3 regions of the Priestia veravalensis genome follow, and region 1 is predicted to be linked to each of the others. Evidence: riboswitches for the same ligand, from Rfam matches in the RefSeq annotation. Region 1 holds a riboswitch; each other region holds the start of a gene.
The links. A riboswitch is a leader RNA that binds a small molecule or an ion and turns the genes downstream of it on or off. The one in region 1 is predicted to bind S-adenosylmethionine.
Positions count from the first base shown of each region.

Region 1 (4,750 bases):
TGATGTTGGTGATATCATTCAACGCGGTGGAACAATGTTATATTCTGCAAGATGTCCAGAGTTTAAAACAGAAGAGGGACGCCGTAAAGGTATTGAAAACCTAAAGAAGCATGGTATTGAAGGTTTGGTTGTAATCGGTGGAGATGGATCTTACATGGGAGCTGTTAAGCTAACTGAGCTTGGTTTTCCATGTGTAGGTATTCCAGGAACAATCGATAATGACATTCCAGGAACAGACTTTACTCTAGGTTTCGATACAGCTTTACATACTGTTATCGATGCAATTGATAAAATTCGCGATACGGCTACTTCACATGAACGTTCTTTTATTATTGAAGTAATGGGACGTAATGCTGGAGATATTGCTCTATGGTCAGGGCTAGCTGGAGGAGCTGAAACAATCTTAATTCCTGAAGCGAAAGATGAGTTCCAAGAGATGGTAGATCGTTTAAAGAAAGGCCAAGAGCGTGGTAAGAAACATAGTATTATCGTTGTTGCTGAAGGTGTAGCTACAGGAAACGAAGTAGCAAAACAGCTTGAAGAAGCTGCTGGAATTGAAACTCGCGTTACGGTTCTAGGGCACATTCAGCGCGGTGGATCACCAACAGCACAAGATCGCGTGTTAGGAAGTCGTTTTGGTGGCCGCGCCGTTGAGTTATTAATGGAAGGTAAAGGCGGGCGTGCAATCGGTATCCGTAAAAATGAAATTGTTGATTATAATATTATGGAAATCCTAGGTGAACCTCATCATATTGATGAGCGTATGTATCAACTATCAAAAGAATTATCAATCTAAACGATATAAAGGCGAGACTTCTTATAGAGGAGTTTCGTCTTTTTTTAGTTTCAAACCAGTACCTTCACAATGCTTACACTTTTTTGTGTAGAATATGCCAGGAATAATCATTACTTTCCCAAGCCCTTTGCAAAAGGTACATATCAGCTCAAACCCCATAATGCCATCATTCCTTTTATTTAGTATAGCATTTCTGTTTATTAGTATAACACAAAAGCGTAAATATTTTTAGAAAATTTAATTTTTATATCGCTTTCTTCAATGGAATAAAAAATAGTAGAGCTGTTATAATTGATAGAAAAGGAGTGAAGGACATGTTTAAGCGAATTTTATTAGCTTCAGATGGGTCTGAACACGCTGCTAGAGCAGCTGAAAAAGCGGTTGCTTTAGCAAGATTAACTGATCGAAGCTTTGTTCAAGTGATATATGCAGTAGAAGGAGATAGTAGGTTAAACACGCTTGGAAAAGATGAAGCAAGAGAAAAGCGTATCCAAACAACACAAGAAGTTTTAGAGAAATCTGATATAGAGTATGAAATTACGTTTATTCATGGAGATGCTGCTAAAACAATTATTCAATTTGCTAACAACAATCGCTTTGATGTTGTAGTAGTTGGAAGCCGAGGCTTAAATCCAGTAAAAGAAATGTTTTTGGGGAGCGTGAGCCATAAAATTGCTCAACATGTGAAGATACCCGTATTGATTGTAAAGTAGGAGAGAGCGCCAATGAATATGCAAGTTGAAGAGTTAAAGAAACGAATTGGAGAGGCAAGTCGGATCTGTGTCTTTACGGGAGCGGGAATAAGTACAGAGTCGGGCATACCTGATTTTCGCTCGCAAAACGGATTGTATCGAAAAAACCTAGAATTTTCAGATGTGATTTCTACTTCTTTTTATCAGAACAATCCGGTACTTTTTTGGGAGCTATTTAAAGAGATTTTTCGTGTGAAGCTGCTTGATGAATATGAACCTAACTCAGGTCATTACTTTATAGCAGAATTAGAAGAAGAAAAGACCGTGCATGTGATTACACAAAATATTGACGGCTTGCATCAGAAAGCAGGAAGCACGAATGTATATGAAATTCACGGAACAATTAAGCGAGCACATTGTCAAAAATGTGGAAGTGAGTTTGGGTTAAATTTTCTAACCAAAGTTGAATTACCGAGCTGTACGTCGTGTGAAGAGGCACTAAAGCCCAATGTAGTTTTATTTGGAGATTCAATTCACTGGTTTGAAGAAGCTGTAGAGGCAGCTTTACAAAGTGATTTATTTATTGTCATGGGTTCATCTTTGCAGGTAACACCCATTAATCAAATTCCTTTATTAGTTAGAAAACATGGTCAGGTACCAATGGTCATTATTAATAAAGAGCCAACTTACTATGATTATGTGTTTGATAATCAAATACACCTCCCAATCGGTGAAGTTGTAACGGCTTTAAAGAGTGGGAAGTGAAAAAGCACGCTACGGGCAGCGTGCTTTTTTTAAACTTCAAAATAGATAGCGAAGCAGAACACAGAAATGACCAGAAAAAACGCTGAATGCAACTTGCTTTCTTTAAACGTCAAAACAGCTTCAATAAATAAAAATAAACTTAGCATTAATTGAATGTATGGTAAATAAGCAATATAGTTGGTAGAATCGCTGTTCTGAAAAGCGATTATTCCGTATACCACAGCTCCGATTAAAAAGGCATATTTTAATAGTTGTAATCCTTTAACTAACATCTTTGTGAGGTTCCTCCTTATTTAAAACCTAGGTCACATGATTATAACATATATTATATAGATGTAGACAACTAAAGTGACGCGATATGTTTGACCACGGTCTATCTTTCATGAACTCAAAAGGATATGAACCACTTCTGAATACTGAATGAAAAATTTTTTATTTCTGATTTTTCAAATTCCTTGTTGACAGACTAAGAAAGTAGGTGTAATATTTTCCCTAGTTAATTAATTGAATATTCTTATCTCGAGAGGCGGAGGGACTGGCCCTGTGAAGCCTCGGCAACAGACTGTTAAAGTACTGTGCCAATTCCAGTAGCAATTTGCTTGAAGATAGGAGAAGAACCAATAACGACTATTAACCTCTTCTTATCTTTAAGAAGAGGTTTTTTATTTTGAACAGAAAGAGGGAATAGAACCATGACAAAGACATTAGTGAAAGCTCCATTTAAAGCTGATCATGTAGGGAGCTTTTTAAGAACAACTCCTCTCAAAGAAGCAAGAGAAGCCTATACAAATGGTCAGATCAGTAAAACGACTTTAAAATCTGTAGAGGACCAGGAGATTGAAAAGCTTGTCCAAAAACAAATCGAAGTGGGACTTAAATCTATCACTGACGGAGAATTTAGACGTGCATGGTGGCACTTAGATTTCTTATCAGGTCTAGATGGTGTAGAAGAGTTTGAAACGGAGTATATTAGTCAATTTAAAGGTGCCAAAACAAAAAATAAAGCAATCAAGGTAGTTGGTAAAGTAGATTTCAACCATCATTATATGCTGGAACATTTTACATTTTTAAAAGAAGCTGTTGAACAATATGGTGATGGAAGCCAAGTTGCTAAGTTTGCTATTCCAAGTCCCAACATGTTATTCACTCGAATTCAAGAGGATACTTACTACAATGGGGATAGAGAACAGTTTTATCATGACACGGTAGTTGCTTATCAAAAAGCAATTCAAGCTTTTTATGATGCAGGCTGCCGCTACTTACAGTTAGATGATACTTCATGGATTGATTTTGTTTCTGAAGAACGTATAGATGCAGTTGTTGAGAAGCTGGGTATGGATGTAAAAGATATTATTGATACGAGAGTCAACTGCTTAAACGATGCGATTTCTAAAAAGCCGGAGGATATGGTCATTACGATGCACATTTGTCGTGGAAACTTTAGATCTACGTATATTACCAGTGGTGGCTACGATACTATTTCAGACGCAATTTTTGCTAACTTGCATGTAGATGGGCTTTTCCTTGAATATGATGATAATCGTTCAGGAGATTTTGAGCCATTAAAAAGTTTTACACGTAACAACCAAACAGTTGTATTAGGACTAGTAACATCTAAATTTCCTACATTAGAAGATGCAGAGGTCATTAAACAAAGAGTTAAAGAAGCGAGTGCATCTATTCCTCTAGAAAACTTGTCACTGAGTCCACAATGCGGGTTTGCAAGTACGGAAGAAGGAAACGAACTAACAGAAGAAGAGCAATGGAATAAAATTAGTCACGTCATTAAAATTGCTCAAGATATTTGGGGCGCTAACTGAAGAATAAGAGTTGTTTCTTAATTTTACATAAGAATCCAATTAGATCTTTCTTTTCGTTGTAGTAAAATTGGAAAAAGCTGCGTCTATAAATGATGCAGCTTTTTTTGTGTATTGATAGCGTAACTGCAAATTATCTACAGGTAACATAATATTTATTGGGTAAGATAGCGAACTGTCACGCTAAAGAAACGAAAGATTCTTGATAGATGTATTTATCTTGCAGAATGCTTAAGTTTCAGAGTTGACTCGCAATTGCCTTAAAGGTATTGTATACACACCAAATGTCGAATAGTTTATTTCTTCATATAATAAAAATAATCAGTGATAAGTAGTTTAAGGAACTCATACTGTAATAATAAGTGAAAATTCTGTCATTATTGAAATGTAAAAGCTGAATATGTGAAAGGAATGTTCTTATTGGGAATCAGGAGTAGACTAGGGTTGTTTTTGTTAGGCATTTGTTTAAACGCAATTGCATTCGTTAGTCTTATCATGGAATTGAGTTTAGTTCCCATTCACGCAAGAAACGCAGGTGATTACCTAACAGTATTTTTAAGTGAGATGCATATTTTTCTCTTTTTGATAGGCGTGATATGTGTTATTGTAAGCTTTTATATGCCTGTGAACAGTAAAAAATAGAAGTGTCTTTTATAAAAGGTGTAAAGTATTTATACTTA
Region 1 is NZ_KQ758675.1:15,741-20,490, forward strand. Features, by position in the region: gene pfkA (6-phosphofructokinase) at 1-796, shown strand, start outside; gene AS180_RS15985 (universal stress protein) at 1,111-1,509, shown strand; gene AS180_RS15990 (NAD-dependent protein deacylase) at 1,522-2,253, shown strand; gene AS180_RS15995 (hypothetical protein) at 2,283-2,525, opposite strand; SAM riboswitch class I at 2,765-2,865, shown strand; gene AS180_RS16000 (5-methyltetrahydropteroyltriglutamate--homocysteine S-methyltransferase) at 2,946-4,073, shown strand.

Region 2 (4,750 bases), on a different contig from region 1:
AACTAAAAGTGCTAATCCAATATAGCCGAAAATCGGATACAGCACCTTCAACAACTCTCCATACCCAACCTGTGCAACTAGAAAACATAGCGCAAAGATAAAGGCAAAAGCTCGCTGATTTGAGATTGGCAATATGGATTGAATCTGTCTAGCAATTCCAAATACATTTCCAATTAGTGTGGTGAAAATCTCTCCAAAAACTACTAGTAAAAAGAGCCAATTAACGAAAAGGCCAATATGTTTTACTACTTCACTCATTGGAATATCTAAATGGTATGCATACGGCAAGTTTGAAAGAGCTAAATGCGTTGCCACCATCATAAATGTTAAACCAATTCCTCCTAAAACCGCACCGTTTTTAATGACTTTTCTATCTTTCACTTCACTTCCTAAAGGAACAAGGACGGCTTGTGCTAATGCTAAATTAAGAGCCACATACAAAAAAGGACTAATCAGCCAGTTCCAATCCCCTTGAAAATGAACCGTTGACACTTGTAAAAATGAAAAATCAGGAGCGTGTGGAATAAAGATTAAAATTGAAAAAGCAAGCATCATTGGCACTACAAGTGAATTAACAAATAGTAACCCATTAATTCCTTTGGACACTGATATGTATGCTAAACCAATTGTAAGAAGCATACCCACCTGTGGCCAAAGTCCAAACTGTTCGGCTGCAATTGCTCCCGTACTCGCTAGCATAACGGATGTGACTCCAAACAAAATAATAATGGTAAATCCATTAATCAGCTTCCCCATAAATGTACCGAATAGATGCGTATTTAACGTTTGATAAGACGTTGCATCAATCGATTGTGCAATAAGCATCATTTTTGACCCTAACCAAATAAAGAACAAACCGCTAATTAAAATTCCGAATAAACCCATTGAGCCATACTGAGTAAAAAATTGAACAATTTCTTTACCCGTTGCAAACCCAGCCCCCACTACCGTACCGATATAGGTAGCAGCTACTTGTAGCGTCAGCTTCCATTTACTCAAGTTCTCCACCTCATTTTCTTGGAACTCACTATTTTTTATTCTTTATGACAACATGTCTTATCGCTCAGAAAAGCAGCTTGTACTAAACTATATGTAGAGGCAAAGTAAAAATGACGAATCTTTAAAAATGTAATCGCTTTATCTACCTGTTATAATCAAAGCGAATTTACTATCTAGTTCTTTTGAAAGGGTTGAAGGTATGCAATACATAAAGCTAGCGGAAGATTTAAAGTTTTCAAGAATTATTCATGGGTTATGGCGTTTAGCCGATTGGAACTTATCAACAAATGATACGCAAACTCTAATTGAACAATGCTTAGATCGAGGTATTACTACATTTGACCATGCGGATATTTATGGTAACTACAGCTGTGAAAAGTTATTTGGGCAAGCGTTAGCGCAAAAGCCTTCTTTACGCGAGTCTATGCAACTTGTTACAAAATGTGGCATTAAGCTAACGTCTGATAAATATCCAGAGCGTAAAATTAATTTTTATGATACGAGCAAAGAACATATCATCAACAGCGCCAACCAGTCATTAAAGAATTTAAATACGGACTATATAGATGTTTTACTCCTCCACCGTCCAGATCCTTTTATGGATCCACAAGAAGTAGCAGATGCGTTTATTCAGCTTAAAGAAGAAGGAAAAGTACGCTACTTTGGAGTCTCGAACTTTAAACGTTCACAGTTTGATTTACTTCAATCGTTCTTACCTTTTTCACTTATTACGAATCAAATTGAAGTCTCGCCTACTTATTTAAACCATTTTGAAGAAGGCACAATTGAACAATGCCAGCAGCATAAGATAGCGCCGATGGCCTGGTCACCACTAGGTGGCGGCTCCATCTTCACTGCTGAAGATGAGCGTTCCATTCGCGTTCGAAACAAGCTAACAGAAATCGGTGAAGAAATTGGAGCGAAATCGTTAGATCAAGTTGTCTATGCTTGGTTACTAGCTCACCCAGCTACTATTATGCCGATTGTCGGGTCTGGAAAAATGAACCGCATTGATGTAGCTATTCAAGCGTTGGACTTAAAGGTGAATCGCATGCAGTGGTTCCAAATTTTAGAGGCTTCTAAAGGACGACCTGTTGATTAAACCTATTTAGATAATTTCTTTTCTAACACGTAGATTTCAACAATTTAATTCAATGCACTCCGAGGCTGAGAAATAAGTAATTCAGCCAATGATAAACCCGAACGGTTGAGAGTTCCTCACTTTTAATCGTTCAGGTTTTTTATTGATTGTGAAAACAATGTTGAAAATAGGCTGGAATGAAGCGTAGCGTAGGACACTCGACTCCTGCGGGAAAGAGAGGGAAAACTGAGATCCCAAAGCGCAGGGAGGAAGCTCAGGTTCCTCCCCGCGGAAAGCGAGTGGCCATAGCGCAATGGAACGAACGTGTTCTGACAACGTAAAGAGGTGAGAAAAGGGAGTGTTGGTATTTTTGGAAATTTGTTTTGTTATGCCCACCCTCTTCTTATGATTTATTAGTGAAATTTTCGAAATTGTCTTGTATAATATACAAAAATCAGATAAATTAGATAATAAGATTAAATTTCATCTTTATCGTTCGTTTCTTTTTAAGTAAACATATCGCAGAATGAACTAAAATAATAATCATATATGGATTCTTATCACGAGAGGTGGAGGGACTGGCCCTTTGAAACCTCAGCAACCAGTCGAAATGACATGGTGCTAAATCCAGCAAGCAAATCGCTTGGAAGATAAGAAGAAGAAATAAAGTCTTCTTCTTACAGAAGGCTTTTTTTGTTAATTCATTTTCTTTTTTTATTTGAACACAACTGATAACAGATGAAATGGAACGTTTAAGGAGGTTTTCAAATGGGGTTACTTGAAGATTTACAATCACGCATTTTAATAGGAGATGGTGCAACTGGTACCCTTCTGTATTCACATGGAATTGATAGCTGCTTTGAAGAGCTAAACATCACAAAAAAAGAAGAGATTCAGCGCATTCATCGTGCATATGTAGAAGCAGGTGCAGATGTCATTCAAACCAATACATATGCTGCCAATTATCAAAAGCTTGCACGATATGGTTTAGAAGATGCTGTCAAAGATATTAACATTTCAGCCGTCAGAATTGCAAAGCAAGCTGCTAAGAAAGATGCATACGTGGTCGGTACACTAGGGGGCATTCGCTCATTTCAAAAAAACGCCATCTCAACAGAAGAAGTAAAGCGAAGCATTCGCGAGCAGCTATTTTGGCTGTTAAATGAAGGCGTTGACGGCTTGCTATTTGAAACATACTACGATTTTGAAGAATTAAAAACGGTGTTGTCCTTGGCTAGAAAAGAGACATCAAAACCAATCATTACGCATGTTTCACTCCATGATATTGGCGTATTACAAAATGGAACATCCCTTTATGATGCGTTTCAAGAGTTAGAATCTTTAGGTGCAGATGTTGTCGGTCTGAACTGTCGTTTAGGCCCTTCTCATATGATTCAATCGCTTGAAGAAGTTCCGCTTTTAGATCGTGCTTTCTTATCAGCTTATCCAAATGCAAGCTTACCAGCTTATGTAGAAGGAAAAGTGGAGTACGCTACAAATCAAGAGTATTTCGTTGAAAGCGCCAAAGCTTTTCGCAATCAAGGCGTTCGTTTAGTAGGTGGATGCTGCGGTACTACGCCCGCTCATGTTCAAGCGATGTCACAAGCATTGAAGCATGAAAAGCCTATTACGCAAAAGAAAGTAAAGATTAGACCAGTTGTAGAAATCAAAGAACAAGAACAAACAAAGGAACCACACCTCCATGATCTTGTGAAAGAAAGGCGTTCAATTATCGTTGAGCTTGATCCACCAAAACAGCTCGGACCAACAAAATTTTTAGATGGTGCAAAAGCTCTTCATAAGGCTGGTGTTGATGCGGTTACCCTTGCAGATAATTCTCTGGCATCACCTCGAGTAAGCAACTTAGCAATGGCATCGCTTATGCAGCAGCAAACGGATGCTCGACCGCTTGTTCATATTACGTGTCGTGACCGTAACTTAATCGGACTTCAATCCCATTTAATGGGACTTCATACACTTGGCATTAACCAAGTATTAGCCATTACAGGAGATCCATCAAAGATTGGAGATTTCCCTGGAGCTACATCCGTTTATGATGTCTCTTCATTCGATTTAATTAGCTTAATTGCTCAATTTAATGAAGGATTATCCTATTCAGGAAAGCCACTTGGACAAAAAACCAATTTTTCAATCGCAGCGGCATTTAACCCAAACGTTCGACATTTAGACCGTGCAGTTGTCAGACTTGAAAAGAAAATTTCATACGGTGCTCACTATTTTATTACACAGCCGCTATACTCAACAAAACAAATTGAAGAAGTGTACGAAGCAACGAAACATTTAGAGGCTCCAATTTATATCGGCATCATGCCACTAACAAGTGCTCGTAACGCTCGCTTCATTCATCATGAAGTACCCGGAATTAAATTGTCGGAAGATATTTTAGCACGCATGGATGCTACTGGAGAAGATCGAATTAAAGGTGAAGTTGAAGGATTAGCAATTGCAAAAGACTTAATCGATACTGCCTATGAATTATTTAATGGTATCTATTTGATTACACCGTTTTTGCGCTACGAAATGACCGAGATTTTAACTCGTTATATCAACGATAAACAGCTTGTAACGACAGAAAGGAAGAACTAAATGACCTCATTAATTCAAGAACAATTACAAAAGCGAATATTAATTATTGATGGTGCAATGGGA
Region 2 is NZ_KQ758688.1:11,518-16,267, reverse strand. Features, by position in the region: gene AS180_RS17480 (YkvI family membrane protein) at 1-999, opposite strand, end outside; gene AS180_RS17475 (aldo/keto reductase) at 1,199-2,101, shown strand; gene AS180_RS22790 (hypothetical protein) at 2,278-2,421, shown strand; SAM riboswitch class I at 2,635-2,737, shown strand; gene AS180_RS17470 (bifunctional homocysteine S-methyltransferase/methylenetetrahydrofolate reductase) at 2,849-4,687, shown strand; gene metH (methionine synthase) at 4,688-4,750, shown strand, end outside.
Region 2: another riboswitch for S-adenosylmethionine. It lies ahead of AS180_RS17470 (bifunctional homocysteine S-methyltransferase/methylenetetrahydrofolate reductase); the one in region 1 lies ahead of AS180_RS16000 (5-methyltetrahydropteroyltriglutamate--homocysteine S-methyltransferase).

Region 3 (4,750 bases), on a different contig from region 1:
AGGGCTCCATTACCCTACTGACGTATTTGCAGGCATGTTGTTAGGTATATTCTCTGGAATTATCGGTCTACAGTTGTTCTACTAAATCAAAATGGAGGTGGTAGGATGAGGATTGCATTGATATCAGATACGTTTTCTCCTGAGATCAACGGAGTCGCAAAAACATTAGAGCGCTTTACTTATTATTTATCTCGTCAACGAATTGACTATGAGGTTTTTGCACCTGAATCATCGTCCCCCACATTTAGTCCATTATCCATTAATCATTCATTAAGTATACCATTCTTTCTTTATCCACAATGTCGGTTTGCCTTACCGAATGTTATAAAGATGAAGAAAAAAATAAAGGAGTTCAATCCTACAATCATGCACGTTGCTACTCCTTTTTCAATGGGACTTAGTGGCATTCATGTGGCTAAAAAGCTTAGTATTCCTTTAGTTGGTTCTCATCATACTGACTTTGAACACTATCTTCCAAGCTACAAGTTAGGACACTTATCTCCTCTTCTGTGGAGATATATGAAATGGTTTTACGAACCGTTTGAAGAGATTTTTGTTCCCTCTCTTGAAACAAAAAAGCAGCTCTTAAATCAAGGCTTTAAATCTATATCTATCTGGTCTAGAGGAGTCGATCATCATTTATTTCATCCCTACTACGATAAATTTGATATCCGCATAAAATACAATATAAAAAAGCCTTATATCTTAACATATGTTGGACGTTTATCTCCTGAAAAAAACGTAGCATTTTTATTAAAGCTATCTCGCTTACTTCCTGACCATTTACGTCACCAAGTACAGTGGCTTATTGTTGGAGGTGGGCCTAGCAAGGAAGCGCTGCAGCAAGAAGCGGGTGAATCCATTACATTCATCGACTTCTTAGAACATGAGCATTTAGCTAAACTATATGCAGCTTCCGACCTATTCATATTTCCTTCTGAAACGGAGACCTTTGGTAACGTTGTATTAGAAGCATTATCCTGCGGTACGCCTGTTATTGCTGCTAATGCAGGGGGAGTAAAACATATTGTTAGCAATGAGAAGAATGGCTACCTCTGCACCCCGAATTCACTTGAAGAATTTATTGAATCCATTTGTACTTTGTTAGAGTCCTCCCAGCTTCGACTAAGGTTTGGAGACGCTGCTCGTCGCTATGCTCTTACGCAATCTTGGGATTCTATTTTTGACCAATTACTGCTTCGCTATGAAGCAGTCACTACTAAATCAAACAATGGGTTAGAATTTGTTCAATAAAAAAAAGTCGCTGTCTCTTTTGAGACAGCGACTTTTCATTATTTAGCTAAAGCTTCAGTTTTTAAAGCTTCTGCTTTATCAGTGAACTCCCAAGGAAGCTCAACATCAGTACGACCAAAGTGACCGTATGCTGCTGTTTGCTTATAAATTGGGCGTCTTAAATCAAGCATTTTAATGATACCAGCTGGACGAAGATCAAAGTTGTTACGTACTACTTCAACTAATACTTCTTCAGTTACTTTACCTGTTCCAAATGTATCAATAGAGATTGAAACTGGCTGAGCTACACCAATGGCATATGCAAGCTGAACTTCACAACGATCAGCTAATCCTGCAGCTACAATATTTTTCGCAACGTAGCGTGCTGCATATGCTGCTGAGCGGTCAACTTTTGTTGCATCTTTACCAGAGAATGCGCCACCACCGTGACGAGCATATCCACCATAAGTATCAACGATAATTTTACGACCTGTTAATCCTGCATCACCTTGAGGACCACCAATTACAAAACGTCCTGTTGGGTTAATGAAGTACTTCGTGTTCTCATCGATTAATTCTTGTGGAACAACTGGATTGATTACATATTCTTTTAAGTTACGTTGAATTTGCTCTAACGTTACTTCTGGATGATGCTGAGTTGAGATAACGATTGTATCAACACGAACTGGTTGATTGTTTTCATCATATTCAACCGTTACTTGCGTTTTACCATCTGGACGAAGGTAAGGTAAAATTTCTTCTTTACGCACTTCTGTTAAGCGACGCGCTAACTTATGAGCTAAAGAAATTGGTAACGGCATTAATTCTTTTGTTTCATTACAAGCGTAGCCAAACATTAAACCTTGGTCACCAGCTCCGATTGCTTCAATTTCTTCATCAGACATTGAACCTTCACGAGCTTCTAACGCTTGGTCTACACCAGCAGCGATATCTGGAGATTGCTCACCGATTGCTGTGATTACTCCACAAGTATCCGCATCAAAACCATATTTTGCACGCGTATAACCAATTTCTTTGATTGTATCACGTACTGTTTTTTGAATATCTACATAAGTAGATGTTGTGATTTCACCACTTACTAATACTAAACCAGTTGTTACGCTTGTTTCACAAGCAACACGAGCATTTGGATCTTCAGCTAAAATAGCATCAAGAATTGAGTCAGAAATTTGGTCACAAATTTTATCTGGATGCCCCTCTGTAACAGATTCTGACGTAAACAGACGACGTTGTGTTGACATCGGTTTTCCTCCTTTAAATATGATACATTGTGATACGGTACTCATTCCCTTATTGTGGTTCATTTACATTTTTTCAATATAAAAAACCTTTCCTTGTATCGAGGAAAGGTATCAAGTTCTGCATAAGCCTTTCACTCTTATCGATCAAGGTTTATTCCCTTGCATCAGGTTAGCACCTTATCACCTCTATGGAAATGGGTGATGGTTGCTGGGTTTCATAGGGCCTGTCCCTCCACCAGCTCGGGATAAGAGAGTATCCGTTCAAGGACATATCATACAGGAAAATGCTCTGTTATGTCAATAACATTCCTATGAAAATCACTTAAGGGTTGTATTTTCCTCCCCTATTATTTACAGAAACCTTTCACTAGTAAGATCATCTCACAAAAACGTTTTATGCTCTCTAAAACAAAAAAATTCGCAACATTTTAACATTTTCATTCGAATAGTATAGACTATTGAAAGTAATGTGTTATACTAATTGTACATTTAAACATCATTTTAAAAAAAGGAAGGTAGTGCACATGAGTACTGTTAATATGTCTATTGAATTAGCCAATCTCCTGGAATCTGAAAAAGTGAATCACCAACTATCTGTTTCTCAATTAGTCGAAAAGATTTTAGAGCGACAAGAAGGCGTATTGACTTCTACAGGTGCTATTCAAGTTGAAACAGGAAAATATACGGGTCGTTCCCCACACGATAAATTCATTGTAAGCGATTCCTTAACATCTCATACTGTTGAATGGGGAGATGTGAATCAACCGTTTTCATCTGAACGATTTGACGCGCTTTATAAAAAAGTATTAGAACATTTAAAAGAACAAAATGAGCTATTTGTGTTTAACGGCTATGCGGGCGCCGATGATAAATATCAGCTTCCAATCCAAGTCGTAAATGAATACGCATGGCATAATTTGTTTGCTCACCAACTATTTATTCGTCCAGAAGACACGAAGCTAAAAAGTGATGCTGAATCATTCTCAATTGTATCTGCTCCTACTTTTAAAGCTGTTCCAGACATTGATGGGACAAATTCAGAGACATTTATTATTATTTCATTTGAACGAAGAGTTGTTTTAATTGGTGGAACGGAATATGCAGGTGAAATGAAAAAATCTATTTTCTCAGTAATGAATTTCCTACTTCCTCAAAATAATATACTTCCTATGCACTGCTCAGCTAATGTTGGCAAAGAAGGTGATGTTGCACTATTCTTTGGACTATCTGGCACCGGAAAAACAACATTATCAGCTGACGCTACCAGAAGACTAATTGGTGACGATGAGCACGGTTGGTCTAGTACAGGCGTATTTAACATTGAAGGCGGTTGTTATGCAAAATGCATTCAACTATCAAAAGAAAAAGAGCCTCAAATTTTTAATGCCATTCGATTTGGAACAGTTTTAGAAAATGTTGTGATTAACTCGAATACTAGAATTGCAGACTATAATGATAATAGCTTAACAGAAAACACTCGTGCTGCTTATCCAATTCAAGCAATTGATAACACAATCTTACCGAGCGTTGCAGGACATCCTACGGCAATTGTTTTCTTAACAGCAGACGCATTTGGAGTTTTACCTCCAATTAGCAAACTAACAAAAGAACAAGCAATGTATCATTTCTTAAGTGGGTATACAAGTAAACTTGCGGGAACAGAGCGCGGAATTACTGCGCCACAGGCGACGTTCTCTACTTGTTTTGGTGAACCATTCTTACCTCTTCCACCTACAGCCTATGCTAAAATGCTAGGTAAAAAAATTGATGAGCATAACGTAAATGTTTATCTTGTGAATACGGGATGGACTGGTGGAGAGTATGGTGTTGGAGAGCGAATGAAGCTAGTTTACACACGCGCAATGGTTCAAGCAGCGTTAGAAGGAGAACTCATTAGCGTAGATACAGTTCAAGATCCTATCTTTGGACTTGAGATTCCTGCACATGTTCCTGGTGTCCCTGATGAAGTACTTCAACCAGTAAAAGCATGGAAGAATGCAAATTTATATGAAGAAAAAGCTCATCAATTAGCACAAAAGTTCACAAAGAACTTTGAGCGCTTTGCAAATGTAGCTCCAGAAATTTCACAAATGGGCGGACCGATTATTTCAAAATAATGAAGAGGCTGGGACATAAGTAATTCAGCCAATGATAAACCTGAACGATTGAGAGTTTCTCACTTTTAATCGTTCAGGTTTTTTGTTGATTGTGAAAACAATGTTGGAAACAGGGGGGAATGGAGCGTAGGACACTCG
Region 3 is NZ_KQ758716.1:187-4,936, reverse strand. Features, by position in the region: gene AS180_RS19825 (phosphatase PAP2 family protein) at 1-85, shown strand, start outside; gene AS180_RS19820 (glycosyltransferase family 4 protein) at 106-1,254, shown strand; gene metK (methionine adenosyltransferase) at 1,293-2,495, opposite strand; SAM riboswitch class I at 2,630-2,747, opposite strand; gene pckA (phosphoenolpyruvate carboxykinase (ATP)) at 3,020-4,612, shown strand.
Region 3: another riboswitch for S-adenosylmethionine. It lies ahead of metK (methionine adenosyltransferase); the one in region 1 lies ahead of AS180_RS16000 (5-methyltetrahydropteroyltriglutamate--homocysteine S-methyltransferase).